Roseimicrobium gellanilyticum: one gene and its partner. The protein of the gene in region 2 interacts with the protein of the main gene of each other region in a pairwise test. Links are inferred from orthologs where the notes say so. Each region holds a gene or a part of one and is shown on either strand. Other genes may lie near its edges.

Region 1 (6,834 bases), on a different replicon or contig from region 2:
CACACCGGGATACTTGGCCAGTTGATCTTTGATCTTGGAGGAGAGTTCCAACAACTCCGTGGGATTTGTGCCGGTGAGCTGGATATTGATGGGATCCCCTGCGCGGAAGATCTCCGAACGGAAGCTCACCTCCTCTGCTCCCACGATGGTGCCGATGCGCTTGCGCCACTCATTGGCCATGTCCACGGTATTCACCTTCATGGTGCGTTCCTCAGGGCCATAGGTTTCGATATTCACCTCACCAATGTGCGCCTGCCCGCCGCTGCCTGAGCTGGAGGTGAGACGCGTGGTCCCGGTGGTGGCAATGATGTGCCGAATCACTGGCGTGCCATCCGGCCCCACGTATTCCTTCCGCATCTGCTCAGCGATTTCATAGATGCGATTGATGTGCCCATCCGTCACCTCGAAGGGCGTACCCTCCAGCATGGTGAGGCGCGCCTCGATGCGCTCACTGGCGATGCGGGGAAACTGCACATACTGGATGCGCCCGCTGAAGAACATGCCGCACAGGATGGCGAGTCCACCGAAGCTGCACGCCAGCACCGTGTAGCGATGCTCCAGACAGAACCTCAGCGAGGGCCTGTAGACGCGATTCACGAACCCCTCGAGAGCCCGGTCCGCTCCGCGATGCAAGGGATCCAGCAGGTGCCCCACCTTCTCCAGTGGCCGGATGGGATGCGCGAGGTGCGCGGGGAGAATGATCTTCGTCTCCACCAGCGCGATGAGCATCACCATGATGAACACGAGAGCAATGGGCACGAACATTTTACCCATGTCGCTGGCCTCAAAGACCATGGGGAGGAACGCCATCACCGTGGTGAGCACACCAAAGGTAATGGGCACCGCCATGCGCTTGGTGCCCTCGATCGCTGCCTGAAGAGGTGGCATGCCCTGCCTTCGCAAGGTGTCCACGTGCTCACTGATCACGATGGCATCATCCACCACAATGCCCAGCACGAGGATGAATCCGAATAGCGTGGAGATATTGATCGTGATGTCGAAATAAGGCATCAGCGCGAAGGCGCCAAGGAAGGAGACCGGCAGGCCCACGACAATCCAGAACACCGACTCCAATCGCAGGAAGAGGCCGATGCAAAGCAACACGAGGATGAGACTGCTCCGGGCATTGTCCAGAAGCAGGTCGATGCGCCCCTTCACAATCTTCGCGCGGTCATTCCAGAACTCGATGCTCACACCATCCGGCATGCGGTGGCGGGCCTCCTCGACGTACTTCTTCACATTCTCCGCGATGGTGATGGCGTTTTGGTTGCCCTCGCGCATCACATTCACCACCACACACCGTTTTCCGTTCAGGCGGGCATAGAGGAGGTTCTCATTGAAGCCGTCCTCAATTTTGGCGATTTCGCCCAGTGTGAGCTTGGAGCCATCCGGCCGCGTGAGGACCACCACATTCGCGTAGTCGTCGCCGGTGTAAGCTCGCCCCTTGGTGCGGATGGAAACGTCTCCGGACTCCGTGCGCACGACACCCGCAGGGAGGTCGATGGCGGCATTGCGAATCGCGGAACTGATGGACTCCAGCGTGAGACCGTACTTCCGCAGCGTCTCCTCGGAGACTTCGATGGCGATCTCAAGAGGCCGTGAGCCAGCCAGTGACACGTAGGAAATGCCAGGCTGGGAGGCGAGCTCGTCCCGCACCTGCTCGCCGAGACGGCGCAGATCACGCTCGCTCATGTCCGCCGCGATCACGACGGTGATGACCGAGCGCCTTTCATCCTCCACCTGAATGACGGGCTTCTCCGCCTCTTCCGGAAACTCAGGGATGGCGTCTGTGCGAATTTTGATATCCTCCAGCACCTGTCGAGGGTCAAGCCCCTCCTCCACCTCGACCCAGATAGACGCTCCGCTGGACGAAGCGAGGGAGTTGATCTCCTTGATGCCTGCGACCGTTGAAATGGCCTCCTCGATCTTGACGACGATCATCTCCTCGACCTCCTCCGGGTCGGAAGCCGGGTACGGGACGTTGATGTTGACCATCCGGGAGGGGATTTCCGGGAAGACCTCCAGGGGGATCTTTTCCGCCCAAAGCGTCCAGCCGCCGGCGACAATCACTGCAAGCATCAGCAGGTTGGCGGCGACACTGTTGCGGGCGAACCACGAAATCATGAAATGGGGGCGGTGGAGCACAGACCAAACCCGTGAAACGTGAAGCGGTTTCGCGGGAAGGGAGGGGGGAGAGGTTAGTTTGCATGGTTGGGGCGAAGGGTGCAACGTCCGTGTAAGCCATGACTGACGACTCAAAGCCTCCGATCATCCGGATGAATGAGCCCATCACCCTCGAAGATTGGGAGAAGGGGCGAGAGGCGCGCCGTCTGTCTGGGCTGAAAGTCGCCCCGGCATCCATTCGCCGGAAGGAAAGTTCGTCCGACAAGCGCCTCCGGGCGGCTTTTGGAGGGAAGCGGGCTCCGGTGCCGGACCAGCCCGACGAGACTCCCCCTCCCCAAGGCTGAACTGTCAGAACGAGGCCGTTGCGATCCCTCAGGTTGTCCGCATACTGGGCGAGACCCATGGACTGCCATACGCCCCTTATCCTCCCCTCCCTGCTCGCCGCTGATTTCGCCAATGTCGCCTCTGAGGTGAAGCGCGCTGAAGATGCCGGCGCCAAGTGGCTGCATCTGGACGTGATGGACGGGAACTTCGTGGACAATATCTCCTTTGGCCCGGCCATGGTGCAGGCAGTGAGGAAGCACACGGAAATGTTCCTCGACGTGCACCTCATGATCCACCGCCCGGACCACTATCTGGACCGTTTTGTGAAAGCCGGTGCGAACAACATCAGCATCCACGTGGAAGCGGAGTACAACACGGATGTGGAGACCACCCTGAAGCGCATCCGCTCCTCTGGTGTGCAGGCCGGACTGGTGCTGAATCCGGCAACCCCCTTTGAGGCGGTGAAACCCTACCTCGGCATGATTGACCTGCTGCTCATCATGACCGTGGTACCCGGCTTCGGCGGACAGGCCTTCATGGAGGCGGAGACCATGCCGAAGCTTCTGGAGGCGAAAAAATATCGCGACACCCACAACCTGCGCTACCACCTGGAGGTGGATGGCGGCATCTATGTGAACACGGCCCCCATCGCGAAACGACACGGCGCCAATCTCTTTGTCTGCGGGACCTCTGCCTACGGACCGCCCGATATGAAGGTCGCCATGGAAGGACTGGCAGCCGCCGTCAGCTAACCTTTACCCGCTGCCGCTGATTTTCATGCGACTCGCCCTTTTCCTCTCCCTCCTGCTGACCACTGCAACCATCGGCGTTTCCCAGGAGGGTGAGCCGGAGGAGAGGTGGCCAGATGCCTTCAGCCGTCAGTACAAGGGGACCATCGGGGAGAAGTTGGCGATCCAGATGCAACTCGAATGCGAACCGACCCGTGGTCTGCACGGGGGCGAATATGTCTTCCGCGGTCAGTACTGGTACGAGAGTAAGGGCACGCTCATCACGTTATGGGGCAATGACGCTGGCTGGCATGAGATTAAACTGGATGAACAAATCTACGCCGGTGCGAAGAAGGGCTATGAACAGACTGGCTCCTTCAGCGGCAAGCTGAACGATGACGGCACCATCAGCGGCACCTGGAGTGATGGCGAAGGCAAGAAGAAGCTGCCCTTCACGCTGACTCCCTTCGCACCCCAGGGCTCCGCCAGGATCAAGGTGCATGCGCTGGAGTCCTCCTGGCAGGAGCGCACGACGAAAGGCCTCTCCAGCCTGGAACATACCGCGACGGTGGTGGAGGTGAGCGGAGTCAAAGGCGCGGAGAAGATCAATCAGACGCTGCGCCAATCAGTCGTGGCCACCTTCAAGGAGGCGGAGGTCGAGGAAGACGGATCCCAGGAGGAGGCATCCAAAAAGAAGAAACCGGAGAAACCCGCCACGCTGGAGGACATCAGCAAAGCGATGCTGGCAGAGCGTGATGACGACATGATCGCGAATCAGGAGAAGTGGAGCCTGAACTACATTTCCGGAGTGCGGCTGAATGCGAATGGCGTGCTTTGCACCGAACACATCACTTCCGACTACATGGGCGGCGCACATCCCAACAGCGTCACTGAGTTTCACACCTTCGACACGAACACCGGCGCTGAACTCACCCTGGCAGCACTCTTCAAGCCAGAGTTCTTGAAAGCGCTGCCAAAGCTTGGGGTGGAAAAGTTGCACAAGGCAGAAGGCTTGGCACCCGCTGAAGAAATTGGTCCAGACGCCGGTCTCAGCCTGGGCGAGGTAGAATACGAGGAAGGCAAGTTCACCTGGTTCCTCTCACCCGGCGGTTTTGTGGTGCACTTCAATCCCTATGAAGTCTCCGCCTATGCCCGCGGCAATGTGCAGTACACCATTCCGTGGATGGAGTTGAAACCCTGGCTCACGGAGAAGAGTCCGCTGCACAAGTTCATCCCGTAGTGGCCCTGGGAGCGCTGGCTCCCAGCTGGCGTCATTGTCAGCTCAGCCATTCACTCCACCATCTCCACCTTCACCTCACAGGTGGAGCTGCGACCATGATCGTCCAGCACATGGAGCTTCCATGAGCCTGCCGTAGCTTTCCAGAGCAAGGATTCTGCGGGCGTGCTGCTGCCCAGGAACTTCGCTCCTGCAAACCAGAAGATGGTGCGCACACCGGCGGACGTCTCGGCTCGAAGTGGAATGACCTGCTTGCTGGAGTCATTCACCCGCAATGAATACGTCAGCCTCGGTTGTGGCGACACGATGCGCGGGATGTCTTGTGACTGTGCGGCGCGCAGGGCCACGGTGCTCGCTTCCAACGGAGGTGCCTCACGACGCGGCACGCCTGCCAGTCGGAAGAGCGCCAGCATGTCGGGCGGCCAAAACTCATACACTTCGCGGCGCAGGTCGCGCTTACCGTCATCGGCGATGACGCGCAGGCCGGTGCCCTGGTCGATCAGCACTTCACGATGGATATCACACGGCGCGATGGGCGACTTCCCAGGAATGAACCAACCCATGCGGCAGTGCTGGCAGTGCGGTGTGGGGATTTGTCCGGATACAGCGCAGAGTTGCACTTCACGCACGCCCTCCGGTGGCACGTCGCGATGCCACGGAAGGCGCAGGCGATGGAAGATTTCGAAGAGCAGGGGTGCCGCGCATTTACGCGCGATGAAGGAGGGATTGGATTTGCCGTTGAAGTTCCCGATCCACACCACGCACACATATTCACCGCGAATGCCTGCGGCCCAGGCATCGCGGAAGCCGTGGGAGGTGCCAGTCTTCCATGAGATGGTGGGGTCGCTGAGTCCGGCTTCCTCTTCACGTGAAGCGAGCATGCGGCGCACGAGGAAGCAGGCTTCGGGAATGAGGAGTGCGTTTCCGGAAGGGTGCGAAACAGGGGCCGCGTGAGAATAGCGCAACGCACGGGGAGTGCCATCCGTAGCCAGCATGGCGTACATGGAAGCCAGTTCTTCCATGCTCACCTCGGCGCCACCGAGGGGAAGCGAGAGGCCATAGTGGTCTGCGGGACGCGGCAGGGAGACGCCCGCCTGTTTCAGGAAACCATAAAGGCCCGGCTCGGCCAGCTTTCGCGTGAGGGCGACCGCGGGAATGTTGCGACTTCGGAAGAGTGCATCCTCCGCGGAGATGGGACCGGTGAATTCGCGGTCGAAGTTCTCGGGGTTGTAGTCACCGAAAGCGACCTGGCCATCACGCAAGAGGCTGCGCGGGTGAAGGAGGCCCTGTTGCAGAGCGAGCGCATAGATGAAGGGCTTCAATGCGGAGCCGGGTGAGCGGCGGGCGGTGATGCCATCGACTTGGCCTGAGATGTCCACATTCAGGAAACTGGCGGAGCCTGCATAGGCGAGCACCTCGCGAGTGGGAGCGTGCACGAGCAAGGCACAGGCGTTGGTCATACCGACCTCGCGACGCACGGAGAGATAGTCGCGAAGCGAGCTCTCGATCTGCTTCTGCATGCCGAGATCGATGGTGGTGGAGAGAGGGGGATACTGGATGGTGCCGGGTGTCGTGGCGTCTGCCAACAAGCGGCGAGCGAGGTGTGGGGCCTCGCGGGGAGGCTTGGCTTCTGGCTGCAGGACGAAAGTGGCATCGAGTCCGTCTGCGCGCAGGCCATGAGCTTCCTGCCAACGCTGCCAGAGGCGGAACTGGGCAGCGGCAAGGGCATCATTGCCTCCGGAGATTTTCGGTCGACGCCGCGTGGGGCTCTGGGGCAGCACGCTGAGGCTCACGGCTTCTCGTGGTGTGAGATCTTTTGCGGACTTCCCACACCAGAGCAGTGATGCTGCGCCGATGCCCTCCACGTTGCCTCCGTAGGGGGCGAGATTGAGATATGCCTCCAGGATTTCTTCTTTCGAATAGTGCCTCTCGAGTTGCAGTGCCCGCAGCATCTGGACGAATTTTCCTGAGAAGGATTTCGTGGAGAGGTCATAGCGAAGTCGCGCCAGTTGCATCGTCACGGTGGAGGCACCGCCACGTCGCGTACCCGTCACCACACCCCAGCAAGCACGGCCGAGCGACAGTGGATTGATTCCCGGGTGCGAATGGAAGTGCCGGTCTTCCAGGAGCAGTGTCGCCTCGATGAGATCCGGACTGATCTCCGCGAGTGGGGTGTGCAGACGGTAGCGGGCATCCCCAGCCAGCGTGAGATGGATTACCTTGCCGTCACGGTCGAGTAATGCGCGAGAGAAGGTGAGGCCGGGAGGGTAGAGAGCGGGTTTGGGGCAGAGGGCGTAGGCGAGGAGGCAGCCCAGCAATAATACCGCGAATCCGGCAGTCCCCTTCCGAACCCAGCGACGTTTCCAAACACTAGAACCCACTGCCCTCAGAACTCCCTTCATCTTTGCCAGTGCCTTGGAA
Region 2 (7,944 bases):
TTGCGGGCGTTTATTTCCTTTTCGTCCTGCAGAACCCCGTCATCGTCATCATCGCCATCTTCATCTTCCTCGGCGCTGGACAGGAGGCTGCGTACGTAAGTGACCAGGAGGCGATGCGCGGACTGCGGGTAAGTGATGCGATGCTTACGGAATTCCGCACGCTGCCCCAGGGCGCGGTGCTGCAGGATGCGGTGGATCTGCTGCTCGCTGGCACGCAGCATGACTTCCCTGTGCTGGATGAGGAGGGCCAGGTGCACGGCATGCTTAGCCGGACGTCCCTCATCAATGGTCTGGCGCAGCATGGTGCGCAGCAGTCTGTGTCCGCTGTCATCGTCCCCTGCGAGACCACGCTGAAGCCCTACCATCCCCTCCCGGATGCGGTCGAGCTTCTGCGCAGCAGTGCCTGCCCTGCCCTGCCGGTGCAGGATCCGCTCTCGGGAAAGTTGCTCGGCCTGCTCACGCTGGAGAACATTGGCGAGATGATGATGGTGCGCGCGGCGCTGGGACAGGGACGGCAAACCACCACCTAGACGAGACCCCGGCTCATTTTGCCGATGATTGTCTTGAATGAAGTCCGTGGTTTTTTCGTCACAGAGGTTTGCAATCATTTGAGACCATCCTCAGCACTCCCATGAAATCCGCTCTCCTCTTTCTCGCTGGAAGCCTCGTCGGCGCAGTCATCACCTGGTTCGTCTTCTCAAAAGACGTCATCATGGTTCCCAGTGGCACCACGCTGGTGGAGGTGAATCGATTCAATGGCAGCGCACGGGAGGTGTACTATTCCTATGAGGAGGCCAACCGCCTGCGAAGAGAGGAAGACCTGCGCGTGGAGAAGGAACAAGAGGCGTGGGAGAAAGCGAACAATCCCGCGGTCTCTCCAGACGTTGAGTCCAAGCCCGCGGAGCCTACACAGCTCGAACCGCTCTCCGCAGAGGACCTGGCGAAGGTGCAATTCATCGCGCGCATCGAGGCCAACAGCGGTTCTCCACGTCTCGACTACTCCATGTACAACGGTACCAGCAAGGCTCTCGTCCAGGCCACCGTTCGCGTAGAGGGTGTGCGAAAGGAAGGCAACATCCCTCTTGCCAGGGTAGTGGATGTTTCTCTGAACCTCAAACCTTCGACGGATAGCGATGGTTCCGCGCAGATTGAGCATGGGTACTTCAACCCTAACTCGGTGGAGGGGCTCAAAATCTCCCTGATCACGGTTCTCGCTCGCCCAGCAAAGCCGTAAATCTACTTCCCCGCCTTCGGCCTCTGGTGTGCAGGCCCACCTTCCTTCGAGAGATTGCGCGCCGTATTGATCAGCCCCACATGGGAAAAAGCCTGGGGGAAATTTCCCAGCATGCGTCCGGTGCGTGGGTCCACTTGCTCCGCGAGAAGGCCCAAATCGTTGCGCACTTTGAGCAATCTCTCGAACAAGGCGCGCGCTTCCATGAGGCGACCACACATCGCGTAGTTGTCCGCGAGCCAGAAGGAACACAATAGAAACGCGCCCTCGCCCGGCGGCAGTCCATCCACGTGCGAGCACTCCTCGCTGAGATAACGCAGCACATATCCCTCCACGAGCAACTCACGCTCCACGGCAGCAATGGTACCCTGCACACGCTCATCCTCGGGCGGCAGGAATCCGACCAGCGGAACCATGAGCAGGCTCGCGTCAATGGCATCCCCGTCATACACCTGCACGAAGGACTGCTTTTCCTTGTTGTAACCGCGTTCGCAGATCTCACGATGCAGCGCATCGCGGTGTTGCTTCCACTCATCGGCGGGTCCTTCCAAGCCGAAGCTCTCCACCGCCTGCACGGCACGATCAAAGGCGACCCATGCCATGAGCTTCGAGTGCGTGAAGTGGCGTCGCGGACCACGCACTTCCCAGATGCCTTCGTCGGGCTCCTTCCATGCAGTCTCAAGGAACTTCAGGATGGCACGCTCCATGGCCCAGGACTGCGGGGCGGAGTTGATGCCGGCGCATCGCGCCTGATGCATGGAGTCAATCACCTCGCCATACACATCCAACTGGAACTGGCTGTAGGCGGCATTCCCCACGCGCACGGGTGTGGAGCCTTCATAGCCCGGCAGCCATGGCAGTTCGTACTCCTCCAGGCGTCGCTCACCGGCGAGGCCATACATGATCTGCAGCTTGCCCGGATCACCAGCCACGGCGCGCAAGAGCCAGTCTCTCCAGTCGCGCGCCTCGCAGGTGTGCCCGCCCTGCATGAGGGTATAGAGCATGAAGGTGGCATCACGCAGCCAGCAGAGTCGATAGTCCCAGTTCCTCACGCCACCGATGAACTCCGGCAGGGACGTGGTGGCTGCGGCGACAATGCCACCGGTGGGAGCGTAGGTGAGCGCCTTCAGAGTCACCAGCGAGCGCTCAATCTCCTTGCACCACTCGCCACCGCACTGCGCATCTGCGAGCCAGTCCAGCCACCACTGCTCTGTCTCTTTGATTTTCTGCTGGGTGTTCCCGCGCTTGTCCGGCGGCTGGTGGGATGCATGCCAGAGAAGATCAAAGGCAACACTCTCCCCTTCTCCAATCTCGAACTCCGCCACCGTCGTGAGTCCTTCGCCATGGGTCTCCACGTCACTCCACAGGCTCAATGCATCCGGTCCTGCGACGGCTTCCAACCGGTCGTCGACGTGTCGCGTCCATGGAACAATGGACCCATAGTCAAAGCGCACGATGAGCAGCATCTTCATGCGCACCGTACCCCGCACCCCCTCCACGATTCGCACGATGTCGGCATCCCGCTCGCGGATGGGCATGGCATCCACAAGGCGCACGCAGCCGTCGGCGGTTTCAAATTCCGTCTCCAGAATCAATGTGCCATCGCGATAGGCACGACGGGTGGCGATGACCTCTTCATCCTCTGCCGGTGCAATCTTCCAACAACCATGCTCCTCTTTCCCCAGCAGTGCCGCGAAACACGCCGCCGAGTCGAACCGGGGAAAACAGAGCCAGTCGATGGACCCATTCCGCCCGACGAGGGCGACCGTCTGCGTGTCTCCGATGATGCCGTAATCCTCAATCTTCACCGCTGGCGGGATGGTTTTCTTTTTGCCATACTTCCGGAGAATCCCGGCATGGCTTCACCAAGGATTCGCACAACCCAGCCCCTCTGCGCCTATGTGGTGTGGCTGAGGCCTTCACCGTGAGCGACCTAGGCGGCCCGGCCACCTTGTACAAAAAGGCGCAAATGTGACGGATTTTTTGACGGGCCGGAAAATACTTCCGCACGTGAGATGGGTGTTTTCGGGTGGACATGGCCCCATTTTTCCGCGAGAGAAGGTCGCTTCTTGCCAGCCCGAGAAGCTTTAGCTATCTTAACCAATACCTCATCAATGGACGAATTGCTCATCACTCAAGTCATCGGTCGTGAAATCCTGGACTCCCGCGGGAATCCTACTGTGGAAGTAGACGTGTATCTGGAGTGTGGAGTCATGGGCCGCGCGGCAGTGCCGAGCGGAGCGAGCACCGGTGAACATGAAGCGCTGGAACTGCGCGACGGCGACAAGGGTCGCTACCTTGGCAAGGGCACCACAAAGGCCGTGGCCAATGTGAATGACATCATCGCCGAGCACATCGAAGGTCTGCCCGCCAACGAACAGGTGTTGATCGACAAGGCGATGCTTGACCTCGACGGCACCAGCACCAAGAGCAAGCTCGGTGCAAACGCCATCCTTGGCGTGAGCATGGCCGTGGCCAAGGCTGCCGCCAACGCTCTGAACCAGCCCCTCTACAAGTACCTCGGCGGCCCGAACGCCAAGGTTCTCCCCGTGCCGATGATGAACATCATCAACGGTGGCGCCCACTCGGATGCCCCGATTGATTTCCAGGAGTTCATGATTGTGCCCAAGGGCGCGCCGACCTTCCGTGAAGCGCTGCGCTACGGCGCGGAAGTCTTCCACGCACTGAAGAAGATCCTCCATGACCGCGGTCTGAACACCGCCGTGGGTGACGAGGGCGGCTTCGCCCCGACGCTCGACAGCGCGGACGACGCCCTCGCGGTGATCGCCCAGGCCATCGAGAAGGCGGGCTATAAAGTGGGTCAGGACATCTTCTTCGCCCTCGACGTGGCCGCCAGCGAGTTCCACGACAAGGCCAAGGGCAAGTACGTCTTCAAGAAGAGCGACAAGTCCGAGCGCAGCGACGACGAGATCGTGGCCTACTACCAGGGACTTCAGAAGAAGTACCCGATCATCTCGATCGAAGACGGCTGCGGCGAAAGCGACTGGACGGGCTGGAAGAAGCTCACCGACGCGATGGGCGCCAAGACCCAGCTCGTGGGTGACGACCTCTTCGTGACGAACGTCGAGTTCCTGCAGAAGGGCATCGACCAGGGCGTGGCGAACTCCATCCTCGTGAAGGTGAACCAGATTGGCTCGCTGACCGAGACCTTCGACGCCGTCGAGCTGGCTCATCGCCATGGCTACACGTCGGTGCTCAGCCACCGCTCCGGTGAAACGGAAGACTCCACCATCGCCGACCTCGCCGTCGCGACGAACTGCGGACAGATCAAGACCGGCTCCCTCAGCCGCTCCGACCGGATTGCAAAGTACAACCAGCTTCTGCGCATCGAGCAGGAACTGGGTGACAACGCCATCTACGGTGGCCGCATGAAGGTCTAGTAGAGTATATCCACACTCATCCCACCATGACTCTGGACGAAGCAAGCGACACGCACTCCGGTGCGGAACGCTCTTCGCTGCTCCAGAGTCTGGTGCGGCTGAATCGCTACGCGCTTCTCCTGCTCCTTGTCCCCGCCGGGGTCATCTACTTCTGGCCCGGCCTGGAGTGGAAGAAGCAGGAGGCCGCGAAACATACCCTTACCGAGCTCACCACCCAGCGCGACGCCCTGGCCCACAAGGTGGCCAAGCTCGAAAAGAAGCTGGAGCTCATCAAGAACGATCCCGAGTACCTCGAAACCATGGCTCGCGACAAGCTGAGCCTGCAAAAGGACGGAGAGATCATCCTTCACTTCGAGGAATAAGAAACTGGTCCGGGACACCCTCCCGCCACGTAACCTGACGTAACGCCGACCCCTGCTGCACCGATGCCGAGACTGCGCATCTTTGACCGATACATCTTCTCCCAAGTGGCCTGGTCCACCCTCATGGGGGTGCTCGTGCTCACCGGGGTCATGGTGCTGGGCACCGTGTTCAAGGAAATGGAGCGCCTGCTGGGTGACACCTCCTCCCTGCCCATCCTGGCGGTGCTGCAGTTCATCAGCTACGTCATTCCGTACTCGCTGATTTTCACCATTCCCTGGGCGCTGCTCACGGCCATCCTGCTCGTGTTCGGCCGCATGAGCGCGGACAATGAAATGACCGCCCTGCGCATGACCGGCATGCCCATGTGGCGCATCTGCATGCCCGTCTTCATCCTTGCCGTGGCCATGTCCGGCGTGTGCTTCTGGGTGAACATCCAGCTCGCCCCGATGGCGAAGACGAAGATCAAGCGCCTCTTCTACGATCTGGCACTCGATGATCCCGCCGTGCTCTTCCAGGAAGGCAAGGTGCTCGAGAAATTTCCCGGCTACCGCATCTTCACCAAGAAGCGCAAGGACAAGAAACTCTGGGACGTGGAGATTGTGCAGACCACCCTGGGCAACATGGAGCGCTACATCCGCGCGGAACGTGCCGAGGTGGAAGTGACGCCTGGCGTGACGGACTTCATCCTGCGCCTCTACGATTGCCAGATCGAAACCACCAAGGCAGACGAAGCCCCGCCCGCCCCAAGCGCTGCAACCGCCGCCGCAGCGACAGTGCCCGCCGCTCCTGTGGAAGATGACCCGAGCGCGAAGTTCCAACCGCTGTATGCGAAGGAGTTTGCGATTTCCTTCCCCCTCAGTGAGCTGAAGGCCAAGACAGAGCGTGTCTCGAACAGCATGAAGAGCACCGACGACCTCTGGACGGAGGTGAAGACCGGTGTCAGCGTGGTGAATGGCCAGCCGATGACGAAGTCCCTGATCTCCGCAGTGCGCACCGAAATCTCCCTGCGGTACAGCTTCTCCCTTGTGGCGATCGTGTTCTGCCTCGTGGGCATCCCTCTCGCCGTCACTGCCCAGCGCCGTGAGACCTCCATCGGCTTTGCCCTCAGCCTTCTGGTGGCTGTGTCGTATCAGGTGTTTGTGATTCTCGCGTCCAACCTGGCGGAGAAGCGCGGCGCGTATCCCCACATCTTGATGTGGCTCCCGACGCTGCTGTTTACCGCGGTGGGTGTGCGGTTGTTTTACAAGCTGAGCAGGAAGTAGGTAGCTCTAGTAGCGCCCGGCGAAGTCCCGCGAAGGAGAAATCCCTTCGCGAGCTCTGCATTTCACACAGGCTCGCGTGGCATGTTGCCTGCCGCGCCATTTGCAATTGGCCCGCGCGCTGCTAACCACAAGATTGCAATGCCAACACCTCCCCTGACTCCCCTGCTCTCCCAAAATCGTGCCTGGTCAGAATCCATGCGAGCGGAGGACCCGGAGTTCTTCATGCGACTGGTGGAGCAGCAGGTGCCCCAGTACCTGTGGATTGGCTGCTCAGACAGCCGCGTGCCGGCGAATGAAATCGTGGGCATGGCACCGGGGGAACTTTTCGTGCACCGCAACGTGGCGAATGTGGTGGTGCATACCGACCTGAACTGCCTCAGCGTGCTGCAGTACGCTGTGGAAGTGCTGAAGGTGAAACACATCCTTGTGGTGGGCCACTACGGCTGCGGCGGCGTGCGCGCGGCCATGCAGAACATGAAGCTGGGCCTCATCAACAACTGGCTGCGCCACGTGCAGGATGTGCAGCAGAAGCACAACTTCCAGCTCGATAAGATCGAAGACGAGGACGCCCGAGTGGATCGCCTGTGCGAACTCAACGTGGTGGAACAGGTGATGAACGTGTGCCAGACCACGGTGGTGGAAGGTGCGTGGGAACGCGGACAAGACCTCAGCGTTCATGGATGGATCTACCGCCTGAGCGATGGCATCATCCGCGACCTGAGCATCAACGTGACAGCCAATGACAATCTCGCGGAATGCCGCGACGCCGCCTCGACCAAGCTGATCGCAAAGGCGCACAAGTGGCTGTAGCAAAGTGGTTTCGACTTTCGTCGAATCAGGAACGCGTCAGGGTGGAAGTTCGCGTAGTGGGTAGATTCCAATTCGGCTGAAGCCGAGGCTACTTTGGAACCCGCTCCTTTGGGCTGCCAAGCCCCTCCCATCTTCCATCCTTCTTTTTTCCTCCTGCCCGTGGCAAAATCCTTGTGTGAACACAAGAACGATGCGAAGCGGGCGGATCGAGCTTTTCGGCCTTGAATGGATATTGATTGTCCGGGGAGCCTGTAAGTTTGCCCGGTTAAGGAACGTAAACTGACCACTGATCATCCCCCATGCCCGACATCTCAGATTCCCAGGCGGCCTCTCAACTGGTCAACGGTTACCAAAAGCTGCGCGCCGAGCTCTCGAAGCGAATTGTGGGTCAGGAAGACGTGATTGAGCAGGTGTTCATTGCCATGGCTGCGGGAGGCCACGCCCTTCTGGAAGGCGTACCGGGACTGGCAAAAACGCTGCTCGTCAAATCCTTCGCCGACGCCATCCATCTCACCTTCCGCCGTATCCAGTTCACCCCGGACCTCATGCCGGCGGACATCACCGGCACAGAAATCATCCAGGAAGATGAGCAGACTGGCCGCCGCAAGATGGTCTTTTTGCGAGGCCCCATCTTCTCCCAGATCATCCTGGCGGACGAAATCAACCGTACTCCGCCCAAGACTCAGGCTGCGCTGCTGGAAGCCATGCAGGAGCGCAGCGTGACCGTAGGTCAGGAGACCTTCATCTTGCCCAGACCCTTCTTCGTACTTGCCACGCAGAACCCGATTGAGCAGGAAGGCACCTATCCCCTGCCCGAAGCGCAAAAAGACCGCTTCCTCTTTCTCATCAGAGTCGCCTATCCCACCCGTGATGATGA

Evidence for each region. Proteins that work in one complex are often made in the same cells at the same time.
Region 1: the proteins of eno (region 2) and rpe interact in binary tests that used the Escherichia coli proteins (3 or more experiments, as listed by UniProt). The link is inferred for Roseimicrobium gellanilyticum from one-to-one orthologs.

Annotation. Positions count from the first base shown.
Region 1 is NZ_QNRR01000013.1:134,738-141,571, forward strand. What follows is about bases 1,475-4,362. They hold rpe (ribulose-phosphate 3-epimerase), read left to right. Parts: upstream 1,475-2,525; coding sequence 2,526-3,200; downstream 3,201-4,362. Other genes in these bases: DES53_RS26855 (efflux RND transporter permease subunit), read right to left, coding at 1,475-2,124; DES53_RS26860 (hypothetical protein), read left to right, coding at 2,244-2,468; DES53_RS26870 (RsiV family protein), read left to right, coding at 3,226-4,362. Outside these bases: more of DES53_RS26855, read right to left, coding at 1-1,474; more of DES53_RS26870, read left to right, coding at 4,363-4,416; pbpC (penicillin-binding protein 1C), read right to left, coding at 4,467-6,794. UniProt on the Escherichia coli protein: Catalyzes the reversible epimerization of D-ribulose 5-phosphate to D-xylulose 5-phosphate.
Region 2 is NZ_QNRR01000021.1:27,029-34,972, forward strand. What follows is about bases 2,676-5,488. They hold eno (phosphopyruvate hydratase), read left to right. Parts: upstream 2,676-3,345; coding sequence 3,346-4,632; downstream 4,633-5,488. Other genes in these bases: DES53_RS31345 (glycoside hydrolase family 15 protein), read right to left, coding at 2,676-3,039; DES53_RS31355 (FtsB family cell division protein), read left to right, coding at 4,659-4,994; DES53_RS31360 (LptF/LptG family permease), read left to right, coding at 5,058-5,488. Also shown: DES53_RS31335 (site-2 protease family protein), read left to right, coding at 1-530; DES53_RS31340 (hypothetical protein), read left to right, coding at 632-1,234; more of DES53_RS31345, read right to left, coding at 1,237-2,675; more of DES53_RS31360, read left to right, coding at 5,489-6,257; can (carbonate dehydratase), read left to right, coding at 6,396-7,067; DES53_RS31370 (AAA family ATPase), read left to right, coding at 7,367-7,944. UniProt on the Escherichia coli protein: Catalyzes the reversible conversion of 2-phosphoglycerate (2-PG) into phosphoenolpyruvate (PEP). It is essential for the degradation of carbohydrates via glycolysis.